DNA from 3 places in the Virgibacillus dokdonensis genome. Region 2 is predicted to be linked to each of the others. Evidence: riboswitches for the same ligand, from Rfam matches in the RefSeq annotation. Region 2 holds a riboswitch; each other region holds the start of a gene.
The links. A riboswitch is a leader RNA that binds a small molecule or an ion and turns the genes downstream of it on or off. The one in region 2 is predicted to bind thiamine pyrophosphate.
Positions count from the first base shown of each region.

Region 1: another riboswitch for thiamine pyrophosphate. It lies ahead of tenA (thiaminase II); the one in region 2 lies ahead of tenA (thiaminase II).
Region 3: another riboswitch for thiamine pyrophosphate. It lies ahead of B2C77_RS03495 (IS4 family transposase); the one in region 2 lies ahead of tenA (thiaminase II).

Region 1 covers NZ_LT745762.1:289,472-297,839, forward strand. Annotated here, with positions in the region: gene B2C77_RS01720 (N-acetylmuramoyl-L-alanine amidase family protein) at 1-80, shown strand, start outside; gene B2C77_RS01725 (D-alanyl-D-alanine carboxypeptidase family protein) at 102-1,118, shown strand; gene B2C77_RS01730 (hypothetical protein) at 1,856-2,587, opposite strand; gene B2C77_RS01735 (sensor histidine kinase) at 2,584-4,029, opposite strand; gene B2C77_RS01740 (response regulator transcription factor) at 4,031-4,684, opposite strand; gene tenA (thiaminase II) at 5,024-5,719, opposite strand; TPP riboswitch at 5,888-5,987, opposite strand; gene B2C77_RS01750 (copper homeostasis protein CutC) at 6,141-6,827, shown strand; gene opp4C (oligopeptide ABC transporter permease) at 6,883-7,785, opposite strand; gene opp4B (oligopeptide ABC transporter permease) at 7,803-8,368, opposite strand, start outside.
Region 2 covers NZ_LT745763.1:3,092,524-3,100,891, reverse strand. Annotated here, with positions in the region: gene B2C77_RS16105 (cysteine hydrolase family protein) at 1-228, shown strand, start outside; gene B2C77_RS16100 (hypothetical protein) at 552-1,211, opposite strand; gene tenA (thiaminase II) at 1,662-2,354, opposite strand; TPP riboswitch at 2,484-2,578, opposite strand; partial or broken gene B2C77_RS16090 (DUF6434 domain-containing protein) at 2,921-3,489, shown strand; gene B2C77_RS16085 (HAD family hydrolase) at 3,524-4,168, shown strand; gene B2C77_RS16080 (GNAT family N-acetyltransferase) at 4,201-4,668, shown strand; gene B2C77_RS16075 (BglG family transcription antiterminator) at 4,967-7,021, shown strand; gene B2C77_RS16070 (PTS sugar transporter subunit IIA) at 6,984-7,460, shown strand; gene B2C77_RS16065 (PTS sugar transporter subunit IIB) at 7,457-7,732, shown strand; gene B2C77_RS16060 (PTS galactitol transporter subunit IIC) at 7,812-8,368, shown strand, end outside.
Region 3 covers NZ_LT745763.1:375,306-383,673, reverse strand. Annotated here, with positions in the region: gene B2C77_RS03520 (TRAP transporter permease) at 1-446, opposite strand, end outside; gene B2C77_RS03515 (DUF1850 domain-containing protein) at 572-1,039, opposite strand; gene B2C77_RS03510 (TAXI family TRAP transporter solute-binding subunit) at 1,041-2,036, opposite strand; gene B2C77_RS03505 (response regulator) at 2,458-2,988, opposite strand; gene B2C77_RS21310 (response regulator) at 2,958-3,170, opposite strand; gene lhgO (L-2-hydroxyglutarate dehydrogenase) at 3,258-4,445, opposite strand; TPP riboswitch at 4,820-4,922, shown strand; gene B2C77_RS03495 (IS4 family transposase) at 5,159-6,388, shown strand; gene B2C77_RS03490 (YkoF family thiamine/hydroxymethylpyrimidine-binding protein) at 6,919-7,536, shown strand; gene B2C77_RS03485 (ECF transporter S component) at 7,529-8,110, shown strand; gene B2C77_RS03480 (ABC transporter ATP-binding protein) at 8,107-8,368, shown strand, end outside.

The DNA of each region.
Region 1 (8,368 bases), on a different contig from region 2:
AATACAGTCAAACGGTGGCAGAAGCAATTGTACGTGGGTTAAAGAATTACTTTGAAACAAATGAAAATGTTTCAAGCTAGTGTTGTGAAGGAGAGGAAAGCATGAAACGGAAACATATTATCAGCTTTATCGTTTTATTATTCGTATTAGTATTTACATCAGCATGTGGAAATGACGATAAAGAACAACAAGCAGATAAGCAGTCCAAAGCCGAGGATAACACAGAAAATACAATGGAGGAATTACAACTTCCTGAAGCGGCTTTGCAAAAATTAGATAGCGGAGAAGATGTTAAGGCATTACAGCTTGCTTTAAAAGAAATTGGCTATGATATAAAAGATAATGGTGATTTTGATGCAGCTACAGTATGGGCAATTACTGATTTACAAATGCAGAAAGATTTACCTTTGACTGGTATATATGAAGAAGAAACAGCAGAGGTAGTTAAGCAATTGGTTGAAGATGGAAGTCATGATTTTGAACCTGGAAAAAAACTACCTGCAAAAGCAGAGCCTGCTACAACAGATAGCGGCACTAATGTAATTGCAAATCCGTATGAACAATTGGTGTTAGTAAATAAGGAAAATGCATTACCAGCAGATTATACACCTGTTGATTTAGTGGTACCCGACATAAATTATCCTTTTACAGAAGATTTACCGAAAAAGAAAGTGCGTAAAATTGCAGCTACAGCAATTGAAGATTTGTTTGCCGCTGCAGATAAGGCGGGGCTAGAGTTGTTTGCTCAATCTGGGTATCGTTCTTATGATCGCCAAGAAACAGTATTTGCATCTAATGTCCAATCGTTAGGAGAAGAACAAGCTAACCAAGTAAGTGCTCGACCAGGTGAAAGTGAGCATCAGACAGGTTTAACGATGGATGTGACGAGTAGAGATATGGGTTTCCAATTAAATGAGGACTTTGCTAATACAGATGAAGGTAAATGGTTAGCGGAAAATGCCGCTGAATATGGTTTTATTATTCGCTTTCCTAAAGGAAAAGAAGAGATTACGCAATATCAATATGAGCCATGGCATATTCGTTATGTAGGTAAGAAGGCTGCTAAAGAAATAACAGAGAATGAATTAACATTAGAAGAATATTTGACAGCAGAATAACGATAGTGAATACAGCTTGTAGGTAATTTACAGGCTGTTTCTTTGTATTATAGGAAAGCCTAAGTATAAGCCTTTGTTTTTCTAAGGAAATACAAAATTATAAAATTAGAGGCTTGTGTATTGTTTAACAACATTACCGAATAAGCCATGTCCGTCTCCGTTGCTCAGCAACTAAGCGACTTCACGAAGTCACCTTACGAGAAGTCATTATCGATTCGTCTCTAAGAGGAAAGCCGACTAAAAACGTGCTTGCCGCCTGAAGCCGGCATACTCCCTGTCGTAGTGGCTTGATTCCTAAATCTTTAGTTGATTCGTTTCACCCGCTCCGTTGCTAAATGGGCGCCCCGAGATTTTTATTCCACTATAGGAAAGTATAAAGTTTAAAGGTTTATCGTACAAGAAAAACGACAGCGTTTTTTTGTCATAAGACTTGGCGACAAGCCAGTTCTTCTAATGTGCATAATGTTAATCTACTCGCTTGCTAACATAAGCAAAAAATTGACGACTCTATGAAAGAATCGTCAAGCATTCTATATAAAAAGGGGAAAAGCGAGATCAAGGTTTTTTGTGTGCTCATTTTAGAACGAACTTTTCATGGATATCGTACTAAATGGGAATATAAGTTTTCATATTTTGAACAGTTGTCTATGGTGAGAAATGGAAGTGTTAAACCTGCGATCTCTCTTCTTACTAGAAAGTATAATAGATCAACGTATCATAGTTAGCTCATTTATCCATCAAAATTGCTTCTTTTCTGCTTCAAATGCAGGAATTAAATAGAAACTCGCAAAATACCTATCGGAAAAAAAGGAAATATAGACGTCTTCGTCCGCTAGCGTATATATTTTTTCTGTTCTTTTATCGATTAATTTTTTTTCACTTACTTTCACATTAAAATAATTAGCTAATTTTGTAGTAGTTTGATCATGATCAGTCATAGATAAGGATTTGTTATTACTTGGGCTCACTCGATACTCATAGATTTTATTCGTTTGGGTGTCCATTGATATATTTATTTCTACACCATTAGTGGAAAAGAAAGCTTCCCAGATCGTTACTGTGTGCTGGGGATGTTGTGTATTTAAAAATGTTTTGATATTGGAATTAATGATCGTGAATTCAGGTTGCATATCAATTTGTGGAAACAACCCTTTGTTTTGCAGTTCTTTGATTTCATTAATTCCCTTAGAAAGGTATTCAGCTCTTTTCGTCTCATCATTACTTTTTTCAATGATGGCAATGTTTTCATTTCCGTCATAATGATTAACGATTAATTTTAACTTTTCTTCAATGGATGTCGTTTGATTATCATTCACTTGTTTTTCTTCTGTTTGGAAATTTGATACAAAAATATGATTCAACAAACGCTCCTCTTGAACATTTTTTAAAATAAATGGTAAGAAAGCGATGCTAACCCCTATAATAGCTAAAAGAACGTTGGTAAGGTGTATTTTATTCTTTTTCATCATCGCTTCACACCTTTAATCATTACTGTCACACAAGTACCTTCGCCAAACTCACTGTCAAATGTCAGTTCAGCTTTGTGTAAATGGATAATCTCACTGCAAATAGCAAGTCCTAGACCCACACTTCCTTGTACCCTTGCTCTTGATTTATCAACCATATAAAAAGCGTCGGTAATTTTAGCCATTTCATCTGTTTGAATACCTTTTCCATTATCACAAATACGGATGTGATAGTCGTTTTGGTGGATAAAGCCATGGAGCATAATTTCTCCATGATCATGATCGATTGCTTTTCTTGCATTATCGAGTAAATTGGTACAAACGGTTCGCATTAAATCGGGCTCAATAGGTATCATAGCTTCTTCTGCTTCCACATGAAAATCCATATTTTCTTTTTCAAAAATAGGTTCCATGTACTGTTGCAAGGGGCTGAAAAAGGCAGTTGCTTTTATGGGTTTTGTTTCAATATCTCGTTTTTTTAATACCAACAAATCGAGTAATTTCATTGTTAACTCCTCAATTCGCTTTCCTTCTTGAAAAATATAATTCGCTGCCATAAATGTTTGTTCTGAATCTAACTTTTTAGAGCGAAGCATATCTGCATAACCTATCATGGTAGTAAGTGGTGTTTTTAATTCATGACTAATACTCCCAATAAATGTTTCTTGTCTTTGATTGGCTTCTTTTAACTGAGAAATCATTTCTTCAATATGTTCAGCCATAAAATTAAAATTGCGGGATAATTCCTCAACCTCAACATAGCTGCTAACACTCGTTCGTTCTTCAAAATTTCCTTTAGTAATCTGTTTCGTTGCTTTCGATAATTTATAGATCGGTTTTGTCAGTAGCCATGCAGTGACTAGCATGACGATTGCACCTATTCCAATCATCAGCAGCGTAATATACATATACATTGTCCATTGGTCATTTTTACTCGCAAAAATATCGGATATTTCTCGAAAGTTTTCAATGTAGAATAAATCTTCATGTAATTGCAGTGGTGTCATAGCGTGAAGAAAATATTTCCCATTAACATTTTTTACTTGGTAGCCTTTAGATTGATTCGATACTTGTGTAACGGCATCGTTACTTAAATCTTCATTAAAATTATCGTATACGACATGTCCGTCCTGGTTACTAATACGAAAAGTAAGTTCTCCACCAGATTCATAAATGGTTAAGGAGGAGGCAACGGTTATGAGTAGCTCTTCATTGGATATTGATTCCTTGTTTTTTTCATCAGCGAAGTAAAAATCCGATACGGAAGCCTCTCGTAGTTCTTTTTGTAGCGAGTATCTTAAAATATCATTTTCCTCAAATACAGAAGTGGCTTCGCGCTTGATAGAATCTTGAAAAGCGGAGTCAATTAATATATAACTTCCAATGCTGAAGCAGGAGACAGATACGATCATCGTGGAATAAAATATTTTCCAGAATAACTTCATGCTATACCTCCAGTCTATAGCCCACCTTATAGACTGCTACGATTTTATCCTTTAAACCAAGCTTTTGTCGCATACGTTGTACGTGCAGGTCAATCGTCCTGCTTTCGCCGACAAAATCTTCTCCCCATACTTTCATAGAGATGTTACTCCGAAATAGAGCAATATTTTTATTGTTGATAAATAATAATAATAAGTCGTACTCTTTCGCTGTTAGATTAACAGTTTTTCCTGATTTGGTTACGACTCTGGAAAGCGTATCTATTTTTATATCAAACAATTCTATAAATTGTTTGTTTTTATCATATCTGCGTAAAACAGTTTCCACTCGGGCTAGTAATTCTACGATTTCAAAAGGTTTCGTTAGGTAGTCTTCCGCTCCAAGCTTTAACCCTTTTACTTTATCCGTTACATCTGATTTGGCAGTTAAAAATATGACTGGTATATCGTAAGGCTGGATATATTCTAGTAAATCATAGCCATTAATTTTGGGGAGCATAATATCTAAAATTGCTAAATCAAAATGATTTGCTTCAATCATATCAGCAGCTTGTTCTCCATCATAGGCACAGAAACATTCATATCCTGCATCTCCGAGACTCATTTTTATTAAGTCAGATATTGGTTTTTCATCTTCAACGATTAGTATTCGAACCATTGGGCAAACCTCCCTCTCTTTCATTATAAATTATCTGTGTAACAATGTTGTATCATATCTATCTGGTATATATATCCTTTCGAAATCTATAGGTTATAATAGGCTGTTAGCAAGCTATTGTATCGTTCTACCTAAGGAATAAAGAAAGCTACGACATGTCACCAAGTCTTTATGGTGATAGCCGTAGCTTTTAAATGATGAGCTTTACATTTTTAGGGCGGTTTTTTATGAAGTTAAAAATCTGTAGATCATGCCGCCTGATATTGGTCCAAAATAATTATTGCTTTTTTAGTTTATTGCTTTTAATAGTCATTTCAACGGATAAAGATTTGCAAAGAATTATAAGTTTTGGGCAGCAACAGGGACAGGCCACATGGCTTGATGTTCTGCCATGTCCCAGAACATATATTCAAAATAGCTCGTTTTCACAACGATATCTTCCAAGATGGTTAACTCGTGTTCTGGTTTATCTTCCGCAATTGTATTAATTAAATCAATGCAATCGTTAGCCAGTGCTGTAAAATCTTCGGAGGAATACATTTGTACCCAATTGCCATAAAATTCATGTTCCAAGGCGTTTGGCCAGGCTGCCAATGCTTTGCCAATGTAATTATAACTCCAAGCACAAGCGAGTACGGCGGCGACTGTATTTTCTATGCCACCTTGTTGTGCCACATTTAGCATATAACTTGTGTATGCAGTCGTTGTTGCCGCCGCTTCTGTTTCTTCTAATTCATCAGCAGTTATGCCAAACTTGCTTGCATAGTTACGATGTAAATCCATTTCCATATGCAAGGTTCCATGAAGTAAATTGGCAAACGTTGTCATTGTTGATAAATCATGTGCTTTCGCGCTTCCTAGTGCAAACAAGCGAGAATATTCTATTAAATAAACATAGTCTTGCTTCATCCAGTGCTTGAACTTTTCCTTATCAAGCCAACCTTCTCCTAACCCTTTTACAAACGGATGCTCCAAATAGGATTTCCAAATTGGCTCTACCTTTTTCCATAAACGATCTGTAAATAGTTGTTGCATAATACTATATTCTCCTCTCGATAATTGAAATTATTTTAATGCTAGAGAAGATGTGGAAACAACAAACCTTTGTAGTTCAGGATAAGACGTACTTGCATCTGGAGAAAATAATAATCCCCATTCTACGATGTAAATAGAATGGGGAAGTGATTGCCTGATTATTACTATTCATGCAAGTTGTCACTTCCCTACGCTAGTACAAACTAGATCAGGTTCAAAGGGTCAAGTTTCCTTTCTCAGCAATAAAATTGCTCCCCTAGTGAGATATATAATAACACTATGTATTGCCATTAAAGCATAGATGGTAGATTTAGGCAAAGGAAGTGAGGATAGTAGTAGGTTATTTGCATCTTTTTGGTCTATTAAAAGGCGCTCTCATCAGGTAGGATAAGGGTATTGTGTGTAAAGGAGAGGGTTGTTCATGCTTTTAGAAGTTATTGCTACGAACTTAACGGATGTGATAGAAGCAGAGCAGTATGGAGCAGATCGGATTGAACTTAGCCCTGCGATGGCAGAAATAGGGCTTACACCAAGTTACGGTTTACTAAAAAAAGCGGTTGAAGCTGTCCATCTGCCTATAAATGTCATGGTTCGTCCGCATAGTCAATCATTTGTATACAACAAATACGATATAGACACGATGAAGGAAGATATAGATCTGATTAAAAAGATGGGTGCAAACGGTATCGTTATAGGGGCATTGACTGCTGAAAAAACAGTTGATGAGGAAGTGTTGAAACAGCTATTAGATGTGGCTGATGATTTAGAAGTAACTTTTCATCGGGCGTTTGATTTTGCTCGTGACCAAGAAGAAGCGTTAGCATGCTTGGCACAATATAAGCAAATAACGACAGTGTTAACTGCAGGAGGTAACTATAAAGCACCTGATGCAATTCCGCAGCTACAACGATTGATTCATTTGGCTGCGGATACACATGTAAATATGATGGTGGGGCATGGTTTAAAGCCAGCAACCTTTGCTGATGTATACGAGCAAGTGAAACCCCATGCATTCCACTTTGGTTCTGGCGCTAGAAGGAACGATTCATTCGCATATAAACTGGATCGCAGCAAGATACAACAAATAAAAAATATACTCCAAAAATAAATCTGACATAGGTAGAGCCTGAGCTTATTAAACAAGCTCAGGCTCGCTTCATGCATTATTTTTTTGATTTCGGATTGAAAGCGTCCTTAAACCCTTCACCGATAAAGTTGATGGATAAAATAGTTAATGTAATTAATAAACCTGGTGGTAGCCAAATCCACCACAGATTTTCAAACGTGCCAGGATCGCGTGCTGCTTGTAGCATATTGCCCCAGCTTGGTGTACCGACAGGAACCCCAAATCCAAGGTAACTAAGTCCTGTCTCCGCCACGATCATCGCTGCTAATAACAGCGTTGCTTGAACGATAATCGTTGACATGACGTTAGGTAATATATGTTTAATCATAACTTTAGAAGGCCTTGTTCCAATGGATATAGCACTCAACACATATTCATTTTCTTTTTCCGACATTACCTTGCTTCGAATTACCCTTGCAGCCCCTGTCCAGCTAAGCAAGCTGATAACAAGAATTAATGCTAACACTCCACTGTCAACAAAGATTGCTTGTAATACGATAACAAAAATGAGAAATGGGAAGTTCATCATGAAATCGGTAAATCGCATGAGAATGCTGTCTACTATGTTACCGTAATACCCTGAAATGGTTCCTATTATTGTCGCAATGGTTATAATAATGGTCATACAAGAAAAACCAATTAATAGTGACGTCCGCCCACCGTATAGCAGCATGGTGACAATATCTCTTCCAGCAGAATCTGCTCCAAGCCAATGTTCAGCAGAAGGCGGCACTTCAACGAGTCTTGGGTTAATACGGCTCGGATCAATGTCTGATAAAAGTGAAGCTGACATCGATAATGCTGTTACAACGAACAGGAAAATAAGACTTGCCATCGCAGGAATATTTCGGACAAACTTTTTACGAGCAATTCCCCATTGTGATAAGCTTTTCTTCTTTGGAGGGGCCAGCTGAACGGTTTGGTTTGTTGATGGTTCCATTTAATCTACCTCCTCCACTAATCTAATCGTATTCTAGGATCTACTAAAGCATAGAAAATATCAGCTAGTAGATTTCCGATAAGTGTCATTACGGTTAGTAGCATTGTAACTGCCATAACGACGGTGTAATCTCGATTATTAATGGAATCTACAAATAATTGCCCTACCCCTGGGTATGTGAAAATGGTTTCAATAATAACAGAACCGCCAATAATACCAGCTAAATCAAATCCTAATAATGTAACGATAGGAATAACAGAATTACGTAAAATATGTTTATTATATATTTTCCTTTCTGGCGTTCCTTTTGCACGTGCCATACGTACAAAATCTTTTTGAGAACTTTCAATCATGTCATTACGTAAAAATTGCGTATAGCTAGCAATGGGTAATAAACCAAGACATAATGACGGTAAGATAGCATGTTCTACTTTACTAATAATATATTCCCATGTTCCAGGATCTACCCCCGAACCAATACTTCCAGTCGCTGGAAGCCATCCTAATTGAAAGGAAACAAAGTAAATAAACAATAAGGCTGCTACAAAACTCGGCATGGCAAGTGCTAAATAATTTAATACTT
Region 2 (8,368 bases):
GTAATTACGGGATTGACTACACCGCATTGTGTATCAACGACTGCAAGAATGAGTGGTAATTTAGGGTTTGATACATATCTGATTTCAGATGCTACTGCAGCATTTGGATTGAAAGATCAAAATAATAGATATTATGATGCAGAAACTATACATAATGTATCTCTGGCTACATTGCATGGTGAATTTGCCACGATACGGACAACGGAGCAACTAATTAACAGTTTATAAAAAAGTATTTCATTACAAGGTGCAATTATGCAATCCTTTCGTTTATCTCAAATAATTTAGAAAATGGTGCAGCCAGGGTTTTTATCCGGGTATAAGGTGCTGTAAGCCTCCCACTTCAAAAATTGGAGATGTGAGTTGATCAAGTCTAAGTGGGAGATAACAGCACCCAAATCCCCGATTCGTTCAGTTGCCTTTAGGTGATACCCTTGCGGTACTAACATCAGTGGGGGATGAGAAAACCACTCATTGAGGTTCACTTTATCTATTGTCCTCTTAGAAAAAATCTGTTTTCCAACGCTTTAAATTTACCAAACTAGATAGACTTAATATTCAAATGGACGGCTATAGTTCCAATCTGAGTTGTGCAAAGTTGAAGAATTACGGTCTATCTTATAGGAAACAGAAAATGAATCGCTTTCACTATTTTTACTCCATGTTTCAAAAAAATATAGGATATAAGTATCATCATCAATAATTTCAGCTTTTGTTTCTTGAATTATATGGTATCCGTCAATTTTCACTTTAGAAATACCTTCTTTTTGTGGGAATTTTGCTAGCATTTCATCTCCTTCTGAGGCAAATTTTATAGCATCTTCTGCAGTAAATGGAGGGAGAGGCTCTGATGCAAATTGAAAACCACCCCACATGAATGCTAATATAATAACTGGAAACGATAGACTAATCCAAATTGCTTTTTTGCTTTTTATTTTTATATAGAGAATGCGATCAATCACAGCGTATAATAATGCCAGAAATGCGCCAAATAAAATGAATAACCAATTAAAAAGAAAAGAGTCAAGAGTCACCACAATAATACCGAAAAATCCTCCAAATAAACTATGTAATAGAATGTAAAGCCATCTATTTTTAAAGATGCCTTTTTTATGAATGAGCTCTACTATAATTGAAATAGGACTTCCATATAAAAGCAGTACAGGAAAAATATAAATGCTATAAATGAAAGTCCACCCTAAAAAGTCCACTTCTAAATAATAGGAAGCTGATTCTATTGGGAATAGATAAAAGATTGCAAAGTAGATAGCAATAAAGATAGTTAGTATGTAAGAAGTAACAAGTTTTCTTAATAAAAGGGGGAGAGTGTTCATATTAACGCTCCTTCAAAATTAATAAATGTTAGATAATTATTTTCGGCTAGAATATAGTTTTGACTGGATATAGAGTGAATTCATTCCTAGCTATAAACAATTATTATCTGTTCTATATCCATGTTGTAGTAAGTTGAAAATTAGGATATATCGTTATTATGCAGAAAAAATTTCGTTGTGTCCATTGTAGTTCAATTTTTCTATATGTTCATGATGATAAAAAATAATCATTAACCTGGAACTTACAGATTTTCTGGAGAAGAGGAATAATTCTATACATTAAAAAATCAGTGAAAGATAGGTTTCTCTCACTGATTTTGTATTTATTTAAGCCATCGAAAGCTCATGCCAATGTCTGTCAGAGAACCAATTTTCCTTTATATAGGACATCTCCCAGAAGGCAAGCTCGTATTCTTTAGCAATGATAAATTGCTCTTTCATCTTTTCTTTTTGCTTCTCCGTAGATTCGGATGCAATTTGATTAAGCAAATGAATCTGTTCATTGGTTGAATCTTGAAACCAGTCACTTGCATAGGTAGCAATCCAATTTTGATAGATTTTTTCGGTTGGTTTTGCATTTTCGTACGTTTTTCCGATATCTGCGTATAACCAATAACAAGGCAACATGGCTGCAATAGCTTGACCTAGGCTTCCAGATGCTACAGCGCGATATAAGTGTGATGTATAGGCGTAAGCAGTTGGGGCTGGTTTGAAATGATCCCAATCTGTATCTGTGATGTTTAAGATTTCTGCATGCTGTTTATGAACGGTTAGCTCTGCTTGTGCAGTTCCTTTTGCTTTGTCAGCTAGCATAGCTGTTACTTGAAAATCTTCAGCTAATGTAGCTGCCAAGGCATGGACTTTTCCATAGTGCTTCAAGTAATAAATGTCTTGTAAAATATAATACTTGAAAATGTCTAGGGATAAATCACCTTTGGCAATCCCTTTTACAAATGGATGTTTTACACTTTGCTCCCAACTCTTTGCGGTTACTTCTCGTAATGTGTCTGTAAATGACATAAAAAAATTCCTCCTCATACATACATGTTTTCATTGCTCGAGGAAGAAAGGGATATACTTAATACACGCAACCTATCTGTGTAAAAGGACTTTTTGTCCATACATATAAAAATGAAACAGGTAACGCTGTTAAGTAGTTTTCCACTTCCCTCCGCTGGTACAAACCAGATCAGGTTCTAAGGGTCGTTGTCTCAGCCGCCAGTGGGGCTCCCCTAGTAGAAATACTATACTTGAAGCATATCATAGTGTCATACAAAGTCAACTTTATTTTTCAAGAGATAAGAAAGTATAAAAATTTGATGCTATGGGATAACCAAATAACCGAATGAGCCACGTCCCGCTCCATCGCCCAGCAACTAGGCGACTTCATGAATCCGCCCTACGATAAGTCATCATGGGTTCGTGCCTCACCGTGATTTCTAAAACTTCAGTTGATTCGCTCCACTCGCTACGTTGCTAAACGGGCGCCCCGAGTCTTTGTTCTAATACTAATTGTATTTGTTATAGCGGGTGGATATAAAGCAACGAATGTTCTATAATAGATGTAATCGTTAGGAGATGGAAAATTGAGACCAGCATTAACGAAAGATATTCATGTACAAACTTTCAAAGACTACTATTGGTTAAAAGAAGAGTTACAATTATTTTGTAAGCAAAATGGCATTCGTACTTCGGGATCGAAATTAGAACTTACAGACCGCATTGAAACTTTCTTGCGTACAGGTGAGGTAAAAAAGCCAATCCGAAAAAGAAGCGGTACTAAAAAAGCAAAAACAAAAGACGAATTAAGCTTAGATACTGTAATTACGGAAAATCATCGTTGTAGTCAGCATGTGCGGGCTTTTTTTAAAACAATTATCCCGAATTTTCACTTCTCTACGTATATTCAAAACTATTTTAAAGAAAATGTCGGTAACACGTATCATGATGTTGTTCAAGCGTGGTATGAGGAGGGCGAATGAAAGAAAGATCCGTCATACAAGAAAACGATTGCTCCACAATTTGAATATAATCAATTTATTCGTGACTTTTTGCAGATCCGGCTAATAAAGGAAAAAGTAGGGAAGATGCAATTAAAGCTTGGAACAACATAAAGCAACGTCCAGGGAGTAACAAATATACGGCAAACAAATAACTGAGGTTTATGGATGAAGAGGGGGGTGTACAAATTGAACTATAAAAATATTATATTTGATTTTGATGGAACCTTGGCAGATTCAAAGCAATGCAGTGTATTAGCAACACAGAATGCTTTTAAAGCGTTACGACTACATATACCGTCTGCGGATACTATCGAACACTATATGGGAATCCCAATTGAAACATCTTTTAAAAAAATGGCAGATCGAGAGTTATTGAAAGATGAGTATAAGCTTTTATTGCAAACTTTCCGTGAACAGTATAAACAGTTAGAAAGCGATTTACTAACCGTTTTTAAGAATATACCAGAAGTGTTACATAAAATGGTTTTAGAGGAAAAATTGTTATTTGTTTTATCAAGTAAAAAGACAGATGTACTAAAACGGAATCTACAAAGTTTAAACATAGGTACTTATTTTCATGATATTATAGGATCAGACAAAGTATCTCATTATAAACCGCATCCTGACGGTATTTTAAACATCGTTGAACAGTATCATTTAAAAAAGGAAGAGACGGTTATGGTAGGAGATGCTATATATGACTTACAAATGGCTAAAGCTGCTGCTATTTCATCATGTGGAGTGACTTGGGGGAGTCATAAAAGAGAACAATTGACGGAAGAAAAACCTGATCATCTAATAGATGAAGTCATGCAACTTGTATATTCGTAATTTAGCTCCTTTTGTTGTTATTGGAGGGAATCATGAAAATTGAAACGAAACGACTTTTATTAGTTCCTTGTACAGAGGAAAACGTAAACATGGTTTTAGAACGAGAACAAAGTGTTGGTAACCATATCTATCAACACATAGAAAAGTTGCAAGAAGATCAAAGTCAATTGGGCTGGGGACCGTGGTTGATTTGTAATAAAGAGAATACACTTTTAATTGGTAATGCTGGATTTAAAGGAAAACCGGGTATAGAACGATCGGTAGAAATTGGGTATGGAATCATGGATGATGCTCGTAATCAAGGATATGCGACAGAAACTGTTGGAGCGCTTATAGATTGGGCCTTTGCTTTCGCTTCTGTAGAGCAAATTCATGCAGAATGCTTGGTTACAAATTTGCCATCCATAAGCGTGCTGGAAAAAGTAGGGATGCGCAAAACAAAAGAAGTAGATGATAGGATAAAATGGATATTGAAGAGAAACAGCGTTAACGAGGCTTAGTAAGATTGCCTTGTTGACGCTGTTTTAATTTCCCTATAGGAAAGTATAAAAGTGTAAAGGTTCATAGTATAAGAAAAACTACGCCTTTCGCCATAAGGCTTGGCGATAAGCCAAGTTTTTCTAAGAATATATTTAGACTGTTTTTGTATTTCAGTGACTATATGAATGGAAATATAACGAAAAGAAAACGAGGTTCATCACAAAAGAAGCGAAAGCGCTTTAATTGTTTTGTGATAGATTGTCGAAAATAGACTTATTTCTTATGGTACGCTTTTGTTAGAGGAAAGGAGGTGAAAGGATGGAAGGCGTTAAAAGAAGATTTATTAAATACCTAATACTGAAAGAAAGTGTGGGATGCAATGAATTAATAACCGAGTTCCAATTTACGAAGCATGAAGTTATGAACATAATGAAAGATATGAATCAATCTTTCAAAAAAGATGTCATTATTTCAAGTGATGAAGTAGTCTATATGTCTGAAGTTGGTAAGATGATCTGCTATAAGAAATTTTTTCTAGATAGAGAAAAATTATTTAGTCAACATGAATTTGAAATTCGCTACCATTTGATTCTTATTGCATTAGCAGTGGATAAAAAATATTTATCCTTACTGGAATTAGCAGACATATGCTTAGTGAGTAAAAATACGATATTAAATGATATGAAACCACTGAAAGAAAATTTACGTTTAAAAGGAATTGAAGTGGACTATTCTCGCAAGTTAGGTTATTTTATGAAAGGTTCAGAGTTTACAATAAGAAATGTATTAGTAACAGCAGTGAAAAACGTGCTTCGGTCCTCGGCAGGGCGAATACTGTTGGAAGAAAAGAATTTTGTAGATAGTTCAGAAATATTTCGGTTGCAAAAAAGACTGGAGCGAGTAGAGAGTAGAATCGGTATAACATTAACCGATGAACAATTAGATGAACTTCCATATATTATTCACTTTGTTTTAAAAAGGGCGAGCAAATTCAATCGTAATTGGTCCTTTAAAATAGAAAGCTATGATATTAAAAACACTGTAGAGTTTCCTGAAATACAGCAGATGTTTTGGGATTATAATGATTTAACACAAAGCGATTTGCTTTACTTATCCTTACAAATATTAGCATCCAATATGGTAGAGTCAGCGCTATTTATTACAGATGGGGACGAGGTATCTCAAGCAACGGATCATTTTATTGACAATATTGAAGTGAATTTGGCTATTAATATGTATCGTAGAAAAGAATTAAAGCATAAAGTACTTCTTCATATGAGACCTGCTATTTACCGAAGTTTGCTTGGTTTTCAAATTAATAACCCACTAACAAAAGAATTTTTAGCTCAATATCAAGAAATCTATCGTATAGTAAAAAAATCTGTTAAACCTTTTGAAGATATTATTCATAGGGAGATGTCTACAGAAGAAATTGTTTACCTATGCATGATTGTCTTAAGTTGGATCTATGAAACAGAAGAGACAGAAACCATTTTTAAAGCTGTAGTGCTATGTCCAAGCGGAACATCCATATCTAAACTATTATTAGTGACATTACAATCCATGTTTCCAGGAATAGACTTTATTGGTGCTTATGCAGTTAGACAGTTTAAAAAAGGTGGATACGAGGTTGATTTCATTTTTACAACGATTCCAATTAATGATCATCGAACCACTTTTATTGTTCCACCAATTTTAGATAGCCAAAGTAGGATGGAATTAAGAAGTAAGGTGCGAAATGAGATGAAAAGTGATAGTAATAGATTCGTGCATTCACTGGTAAAGTTAATTCAACCTTACGTTCCAACACAATATTTGGATGTTGTTTCTAAGAAAATTGGTTCCGTCTTAGTAAATCAAACAACTTGTGATTATTTGAACAATTCATTGGAGCACTTTAAATTTTCTATCGACCATATAAGCATTATGAAAGAGGATGTGAATTGGGAGGAAATTGTTGATCGTTCCATGTTACCTCTTTTAAGAAGAAATAGTATTACAGAAAAATATATCAATAAAACTAAAACGATTTTCTACCATAATTATGAGCAGATGTTAATTGCTGCGAATGTTTATTTGCCTCATGCAGCAACAGAATATGGGGTGAAAAAAAAGGACTTCCAAATTAATATTCTAAAAAAACCAGTATTTACCCCTACTGGTGAAGAAGTAAAGATAGTTGTAGCGTTAGCTCCTTCTGTTGATAATGATCACGTACCAACTTTAATTCGATTAAACAATTTATTTATGGATAAAAACGTCATGTGTGAAATGATGAAGGAAGATAATATATTTACCATCCAGAGTATTCTTAACAATCTAGGAGGAGCAGAAGATGGGTTTCGAAACTTTATTTCAGAAAGAACTAATTAAACTAAATACTGAATTTCATTCGTCGGATGATATGTTTGTAGCGCTTAGTCATGATTTAATAAAAAACGGTTATGTAGAGGATACTTTTAATCAAGCAATCATCGAAAGAGAAAAAGAATTTCCAACAGGATTGTCTACAGGAAAAGCATTGTTAGCTATACCACATACGGATACAAAGCATATTACAAAGCCATTTATATATGTTGTAAAGGCTAACAAGCCAATGAAATTTTTGCAAATGGCAACTACGGACACGTGGCTTGAAGTAAATATCATATTTATGCTTGGTATAAAGGACCCAGCAAAACAAGTCGGTCTACTTTCAGTGATTATTGATAAGTTCAAGGATGAGCAATTTGTTCATACATTTCAATCTATTTCAAATGAGAAAGAGATGCTTGCATTTTTAAAAAACAATTTTAGGAGAGATGAAAAATGAAAAAAGTAATTGTAGCTTGTGGTTCAGGGGTAGCGACTAGTCAGACGGTAGCATCAAAAGTAAAGTCAATTTTGGAAGAAAAAGGTGTTCGAGCAAGTGTAGAAGCAGTTGATATTAAGTCGTTAGATCAGTATATAAAGACCAGCGATGTGTATATTTCAATTACAAAAAATACAGAAGAATATGATATTCCAACTCTAAATGGAATAGCCTTTTTAACCGGTATGGGAATGGAAGAAGAAACACAAAAATTGCTAGATGCATTAAAGTAAATAGCGTTTTAATTTATCGAAGAGACGAAATAGTCTGGTCGAATTATAGTAACTTTTATCTATACGAGGAGGTTAAATGGTGGAACTGCTAAACACAATATTTTCATATATTTTAGATTTAGGTGCTTCTGTATTTGTTCCGGCAGTTATGTTATTAATTGGTATTTTTGTAAAAATGAAATTTAAAAATGCTTTAAGTGCAGCCATTACTTTAGGTGTAGCTTTTTTAGGAATGAATCTTGTGATTGGCTTCATGCTTGATGCTTTAACACCAGCTGCGCAAGCTTTAGCAGAGAGAACAGGCATTGAATTAACTGCTGTTGATGGGGGATGGACGACCGCCGCTTCATTGTCTTGGGCTTGGCCATATGCATTTCTTCTATTTCCTATTCAGCTTGTTATTAATGGAGTGATGCTACTGATAAATAAGACAAAAACGTTGAATGTTGACTTATGGAACGTATGGGGGAAGATTTTTACAGCTGTGCTTATATACGGTGTAACAGGAAGTATGTATGTCGCTCTTATTGGTTCAGCTATAGTAATCATTTTTGAATTGGTATTTGCTGATTTGAACCAAAAACAAATTGAGACATTGACTAATATTCCGGGAGTTACAAGTTCTCATAACTTTTT
Region 3 (8,368 bases), 2.7 Mb from region 2:
TAAACAAGAAAACCGAAAGCTAATAATGTTAGCCCCCATCCGGTTACTCTCCTCGTTATTTCAAATAATACGATAATAACGACCATTCCTACATACACGTCTATATGATTAATTTGCCCGCCTGACTCAATAATCGTAGTTGCTGACACCAACATATAGATTCCTAAAACGAGCGATGCACCTGCTAACATATAATCATATATTGGTATTTTGTTTCTTTTTTTCTTCTTTGTTATAGGATACAATAAAAATGCTAGCATCATTAGTGTGTATAGATGAATACTACGTTGTTTTATATCAACAAGCGCACCTGCATAGGATGTGTAAAGATGAAAAATCCCTAAGGCTACAGCTATTCCAACAAATAGTATCCGAACACCTCTAGGTAAATGCGTACGTACGTTACTTTCTCTCTCGTAATCCCGTAGCTTATCTCCACCGCTCATTTTTTCACCTCACCATTCTTTATTGGGGACAGACTACTAAATATTAGAAGAACTTGGCTTGTCGCTAAATCTATCGCGAAAAACGCCGTCAATTATCTTATAATATAAACACCAAAAATACTTTCCTATAGTGCAAAAAAAGGAACACGTTCCGTTTTAATAACATAAGGAGCATCACTTGCTGCCATTGGATAATACTTCCCTTTAAAGATAAACTTATAATGGTTTATTTCTGTAGTGCGAACCACTAGCTCACTCCCAATTTCTCGATGTAAATCTACAACTAACCAGCCGTTTTTCTGTTTGATTACTTGTTCTGTTATTGCAGGCACCCCTGCTCCAAACGTTTTAAACTTTGTGGATTGTAAAAAAATTTGACAATTATTCACTCGAAATTTTTCTATCCATTTTTCTTTTTCAACGGAGTGCACCCATTCCAACGCAAACGTACCCTCACTTTCAGGAAATGCATAAATAATAGCATCATTTTGTAAAACAACAATGGCTCGCGTTGGAAAAAAGAGCATCCCAATAAAACTGACAACCAAGAAACATAAAATAAGCAAAACACGGCGGACATAACGTATCCTCACATTAGTCTACCAATCCCTGCTCTTGATAAAACTTTTTCGCTCCGGGGTGCAATGGTACTACTAAATCCGTTGCTATTTGATCTCTCTCTAAATATTTCAAAGCATGAATAGAGATCTCTTCACTCCCTAAATAATCATAATAGCGTTTTGTTAAATCATATACAATATCTTCATTTAAGTCAGGAGATACTGCGATTAAGTTCTGAATACCAACCGTTGTCACTTCCTCCGCTAGATTGTACATCGTCTCATCATTCGCTGGGATCGTAAACGATTTATAAAACGGATACTTTTCCATCAAAGTATTTGCTATATCTGCTTTTATTTCTACAAACACCACATCATTTTGTTGCATTAAATCTGTAATATTACTATTCGGGATACCAGAAGTGAAAAACGCTGCATCTAAATTTCCATTTTTCATTTCCTGTACACTATCAGCGTAACCTGTATGTGTAACTTTAGAAAGATTATCATAGGATAACCCCAGTACTTCTAGTACCTTCTGTGCGCTTTGTTCCACACCAGATCCTACTTTACCAACACCAACACGTTTCCCTTCCAAATCTTCCACATTCTCAATCCCGCTATCAGTAGTAGCAACAATTTGAACAACATTTTGATACATACCCGCCAGTGCTTGCACATCTACAGAGTTTCCATCAAATTGACCTGTTCCCTCTATTGCATCAAACCCAACATCGCTCATGATAATGCTCATTTGATTCAATCCATTCTGCATATTTTGAACGTTAGCAACAGAGGCACCTGTAGATTCAACAGTTACATTATTTACAAATTCACTTTCTTCAAAAACTGGCTTCAAAGCACCTCCTATCGGATAATAGGTTCCGGATGTGCCACCTGTTCCAAAAACAATTGCTTGTGCCTCTCCATTGCTAGCCGCTGAATGATTATTTGCTTTATCACCTCCACTACAAGCTGCTAAATAAAACAGCCCTATAATGACCATAATAAGGAATATATATTTCTGCATAACTCCTCTCCCCCTCCATTGTTATGGTTCAAATGATAACGCTTCCAAGTAAAATGATAAATATTTTGAACATAATGTACGTTTTGGACATTTTGTTCAAAATATTTACTCCTAATTACACTGAACAAAGGCGCAAGAACCCGTTTAGAAACGTAGCGACTGGAACAAATCAACTAAAGTTTTAGGAAGCCTGGCACTAAAACAGGGATATGCCGACGCCCTAAGGCAAGCCGTTTTTAGTCGGCCTTCCTATTTAGCACGAACCGCTGGTGACTGATCGTAGGGCGATTTTGTGAAGTCGCCTAGTTGCTGGGTGCTGGAGCCGGACGTCGCTATTCCGCTAAATCGGTACCCAACAATAAATTTTATACTTTCTTATTCTTTTAAAAAAAGAGGGTGAAACCTATAATTATATGATGGATTAAGAGCTGTTTTTATTCACTTTACGCATGAGCTGATAACGATTTACAGGTCTGCCTACAGTTCCATACTGTAAGACAATTTCAACTGCACCCCCTTTTTCTAAATAATCTAAATACCTTCTTGCGGTAACTCGGGAAATTCCTATACAGGAAGCTGCTTCATCAGCTGAAATAGAACTATTTTTGCGTTCTAATAAGTTGGTAATTTGCTGTAATGTTTGCTTATTCAATCCTTTTGGAAGCGCATTCGCTTTATGGTTTGCTTCTGACCGCTTATTGATCCACAAGTCAATCATTTCTTGGTCAACTCTATCGTTGCCATAGAAATGAAAATGATAATCTCGATACTTGTTTAATGCCTCTACTAAACGACTATACTTAAATGGCTTTATAAGATAATCAAACGCCCCATGCTGCATCATATTGCGAACCATTTCCCTATCTTCTGCAGCAGAGATGACAATTACTTCCACATTTATATTGTGATGTCGAAGCGCCTTTATCGTTTGAATTCCATCTTGTTCAGGCATATAAATATCGAGTAATATAGATTGGGCTGATAGATTTGACAATGCTCGACACCTGTTTTTCCATCTCTTGCAGTAGCGACAACGATGAAATCGTTTACTTTTTCTACCATCTTTTTGTTTACTTCCTGCACCATGGGATCATCTTCAATGATAACAACTTTTACCTCTGTATTTTTACACATTCGTATCCCCCTCTCTTCGGACTTGATCCCGAATTCGGCCCCTTGTGATAAAATTGTAAAATGAAGCTTTCCTATAGCGAAAAAAACTTATGATAATGATGCCCGTTCAGCTATCATCCTACCAATCTCTAGCGAAGCTGTTGCAGCGGGCGAAGGTGCATTGCAAACGTGGAGCACATTTTTTCCGGGTATAATAAAAAAGTCATCAAGTAGTGTTCCATCTCGAAGCATAGCTTGTGCGCGTACACCAGATGGAGCTTTTATCACATCTTCTGTTTGGATTTCTGGAATAAAACGCTGCAAACTTTTTACAAATAATGCTTTATACAAAGAACGCGACATTTCCATTGCGCCCACCTTTATATTTGCCTTTGCTAATCGCCAAAATCCTGGAAATAACAAAGTAGCTAGTGCTTCTTTCCTATCTATGTCCCACTTATTGTATCCTTCTTTTTTAAGACTCCATACTGCATTAGGACCTGCATGCACTTCACCATGAATTCCTCTCGTCAAATGTACGCCTAAAAATGGATACTTTGGGTCTGGTACTGGATAGACCAAATTTTTTACTACATAATGTTTCGTTGCTTTTAATGTAAAATACTCCCCACGAAAAGGGATAATCTTTACATCCGCTAAAATACCCGACTGTTTAACCAATTGGTCGCTATGCAATCCCGCACAATTGATAACCTTTCTAGCGATCAAAGATTGATGATTCGTATCTATCGTTACTTCAAATCCTTTCTCATTCATTTGATGTGCTTGTGTATTTAAAAACAACTCAACTCCTTGGTTTGCGAGTAACTCTACTAATTTATAAGCCACCTGTTGATAATCCACAATACCTGTTGTCGGTATATACAATCCTCCTTCTGCTTGAACATATGGCTCATGATCAATAACTTCCTCTCTTTGTAATTTTGTTATTTGTAAACCATTTTTACAACCTCGGTGATACAGTTGATCCATAAACGGTAGTTCTCGCTTTCTTGTAGCTACAATGATTTTGCCACAAACTTCATGCTCCACCTCATATTTTTGACAAAATGCAATCATAGAATTTCTACCCCTCACCGCTAATTGGGCCTTTAAGCTACCAGGTTTATAATAAATACCACTATGAATGACCCCACTGTTTCTCCCTGTTTGATGAGCTGCCCATGCTTCTTCTTTCTCCAATACGGCAATGGATGAATGCGGATGCTTTGTTTTCAGCTGCCATGCAGTTGCTAAACCTACAATACCTCCACCAATAATAATGTAATCATACATGCACGAATTCCCCTTTCCTTCCTTCAGTTAGGTCTCTCCAATCTGTATATTCAACATATTATCTTAATTAAATAATTATTTCGAATTAAACGAGTTTTTAAACTGAACTTAACAACTTGAAATAAAGCTAAAGCACAAACAACTGTGCAATTTCACAATCAACATATATTTTTCGAATCTCCATATACTATTTAGTATGAAATGGACCGAATAACCTTTTCGAAAACAAATTTAAACAAAAGCATATATACTGCTATTTTCGATAGGGAAATGGTATTTACTGTGCAATTTAGTTATAAGCTTCAAACGAATTGGTTGTGAACTTTGACGTTCTATACTATAATTCACTATAACAAACTATAAAACCGCATAACTATTTGCACTAGGGGAGCTATTTTAGATGGCTGAGAGGATAATTTCTGACCCTTATTACCCGATCTGGATAATACTAGCGTGGGGAAGTGCAGTCAAAACCAGAGAGTACAACATACATAGTCTATTTGGTAAAGACTGCCTTCTTCACGAAAGCAGTCTTTTTTGTGGTCTAGGAAATTATCACTAGCGTTGCATAAATTTTTTATAAAGTAGTCAAGAAAAAACACCTTGTGTCAATACTAAGAATAATAGGAATTATCAATACAAAAACGCATAAAAAAACCTTATAATAAGGGAATGGTAGTCCTGTCCAAATCCCAAATTATAAGGAGTCTTTCATGGACAATCATACCATAAAAATGGTATTCAAGGAATACATTCATCCATTAGATACAAAAGTTATTCAAAAAATGATTGATATAGAAGGGGTAGACAAGTATGTGAAAAAGCTAGATACCATTGCCTATATTCGCTTATTTATTTACGCACAACTTAAAAAATCAGAAAATCTTGCAGTAATCAGTCAGTCTGTTTCACGCAAAAAAACGGTGCAGCGATTAGTAGGTATAGACAGTATCAGTAAGTCACAACTCTCGCGTAAGAATAGACAAATCCCACATGAAATACCAGAAGCTATTCTTCGTCATCTCATTCAAAAGGTACAGTATACACTAGGACCTGTGAAAGCAGGAAAGGCATTGCTTCAGCTGCATTTGATTGATTCATCGACTATTTCCATGTGTCTTAGTGGCTATGAATGGGCTGATTTTCGAGAAACAAAAGCCGGGATTAAAATGCACACTTCAATTAGGTTGTGCAATGATACGCTCTCGCTAGATAAGATGATTCTAACGCCAGCCCGACCAGCGGATGAGACACAGCTGGATGAATTAATTGTTTATCAGTTAGATGTGCTTCATGTATTCGATCGCGGGTACTTCAACTTTGCGAAGTTCGATGCCTATTCGGAAAAAGGAATAAAATTTGCAACGCGTATCAAAGCCAATACAGTGGTACACGTCGTGGAAGAGTTACTCGTGGATCCATCTTCTCCCATCACACGCCATGCCATGGTGACAATCGGAAACATGAAACATCCATTACAATTGATAGAGACAACAGATAGTAATGGCAAGCCTATTCGGATTGTGTGTAACGACGCCAAGCGCAGTGCGCAAGAAATCAGCGATATCTACCGAAACCGCTGGAAAATAGAGTTGTTTTTCAAATGGATCAAGCAACACTTGGTCATTACAACATTATATGGTAAGAGTGAAAATGCCGTTTATAATCAAGTCTATCTTGCAATGATTACCTTTTGCCTGATCATCCTAATGAAAAATAAAATAGGTTTCAAAGGAACCTTGCTGGAAATGTTGCGTTGGATAAAGGATGGTTACGATCAATCCATGGCAACCTTTATTTTGAAAGTGCGTAAAGAACCAGAGCGAGAGTCCAGTGGACGACGAAGGTGGGACAATGAGCGAATTTTTGCAGAGACCCTAGCACAATATGAGACAGGAGACGTGTTACACTTAGATGATTTAACATACGATCCATTCGTTTAAAAGTATATACTATTCAAAAAATGGATGAAGGGCTACCTCTCATGCCTGTTGTCTTTTTTTCATTGTGTACAAATAACATATATCAGAAAATTCTGTTACCTATGTCTCAAATGGAAAATTAACGCTTGACTTGAAGCATTACTTTTTATGCAACGCTAGTGGGAAATTATAAAATTTTGCAGCTGTGGATAAACTAACTAAGTTATTTAGCCACGTCCGGCTCCAGCGCCCAGCAACTAGGCGACTTCACGAAATCGCCTTACGATAAGTCATCATCGGTTCGTTCTAAATAGGAAGGCCGACTAAAGACGGGCTTGCCGGAGGGCGCCGACATACTCCTGTTGCAGGAGCATGATTCCTAAAACTTTCGTTGATTCGTTCCACTCGCTACGTTGCTAATCGGGCGCCCCGAGCCTTTGTTCTATGTGAAAACTTGTTTATAAAAGTTCAAAACGAGTTCCTTTGCTCTTGTAGCACAATTTCATCGCGGTACATTTATAAAACTATGATTCATAGAAGGAGGAAGAAAATTGAATAATCCATTTCATACTTGCCACAACAGTAGAATAGCTGGCTGTGATTTTGCCATTTATCCGATGACAGATCATTTTGTGGATGTTATTACAACAGCATTAAAAGAAGTAGACACATCTAAAGTTTGGGTGAAAACAACGGACATAGGCACATGTGTGAGAGGGAAAATCACCCATGTATTTGATGTCACAAAGGCTTTATTTCTTCATGCCACACAAACAGGTTACCATGTCGTATTTAGTGGTACCTATTCTATCGGTTGTCCGGGAGATTCTGATGGGGATGTATTTTTAGCTGAAGATGATCGACGATTAAACGAAGCAGAGAGCAATAAGATCAAACAAGAGGTAGCCGGAAAGTTTTCTCTCTATCCATTAGGTGGCGGCGACTATATGAATCTCATTTACGACCAAATTGAAGCCATGAAAAAGCAAAACATCCGCGTATCCTCCATTCATTACGCCACACGATTAGATGGAGATGGTAAGGATGTATTTAATGGCTTGGAACAAGTCTTTGTCAACATGGAACATAGTGGGTCTTCTCACACCGTTATGACGACGACAATATCAGCTAACAGTCCTTCTAAAAAGGATGTGAACAGCGATGACTAACTGGCGTTTAAAAGAAATTATTGTTATGGCTGTTTTATCGGTCGTATTTGGGATTGTCTATTTAGCTTTCCTCCCAGTAGGAAAGCTACTTGTATCATTTATGGGCCCCATTGGTTATGACTTTATTTTTGGGATTTGGTTTATCGTATCCATTATTGCGGCCTATATATTACGTAAACCAGGAGCGGCTTTTCTATCCGAAACAATTGCCGCTACGGTTGAAATGCTCTTAGGCAATGCGATGGGGCCAATAATTATTATTACTGGAATTATCCAAGGGCTTGGTGCAGAGACTGCTTTTGCTGCGACAAGATATAAACGCTATTCCTTATGGGTATTAATGCTTGCAGGAGTTGGGGCAGCAATTTTTAGTTTTGTTTGGGGCTATTTTCGTGGCGGATATGCTGCTTTAAGCACACCTTATGTGATTAGCATGCTCATCGTTAGAATGATCAGTGGCGCGATTATTTCCGGTGTACTTGGAAAAGCAATTAGTGACTCACTAGCTAAGACAGGTGTATTATCTAGTTTTGCCCTTGGAAAGAAAATAGATAAAGCGAGGTCCGTATCATGATTCAAGTGCGCGAACTCACACTTTGGTTTAACGAGCATGAACACCCTACTATCAACAAGCTATCCTTTGATTTGCGTTCTGGCGAAACGATGCTTCTACTCGGACCAAGCGGCAGTGGAAAAAGCACACTAACTTGTTGCTTAAACGGGATTTACCCTCGCGAACTTGATGGGGAAATAGCAGGAGATATCCATATCTTTGGGACTTCGATTCAAGATACGAAACCTGGAGAAATGAGTAAACATGTCGGTGTCGTCT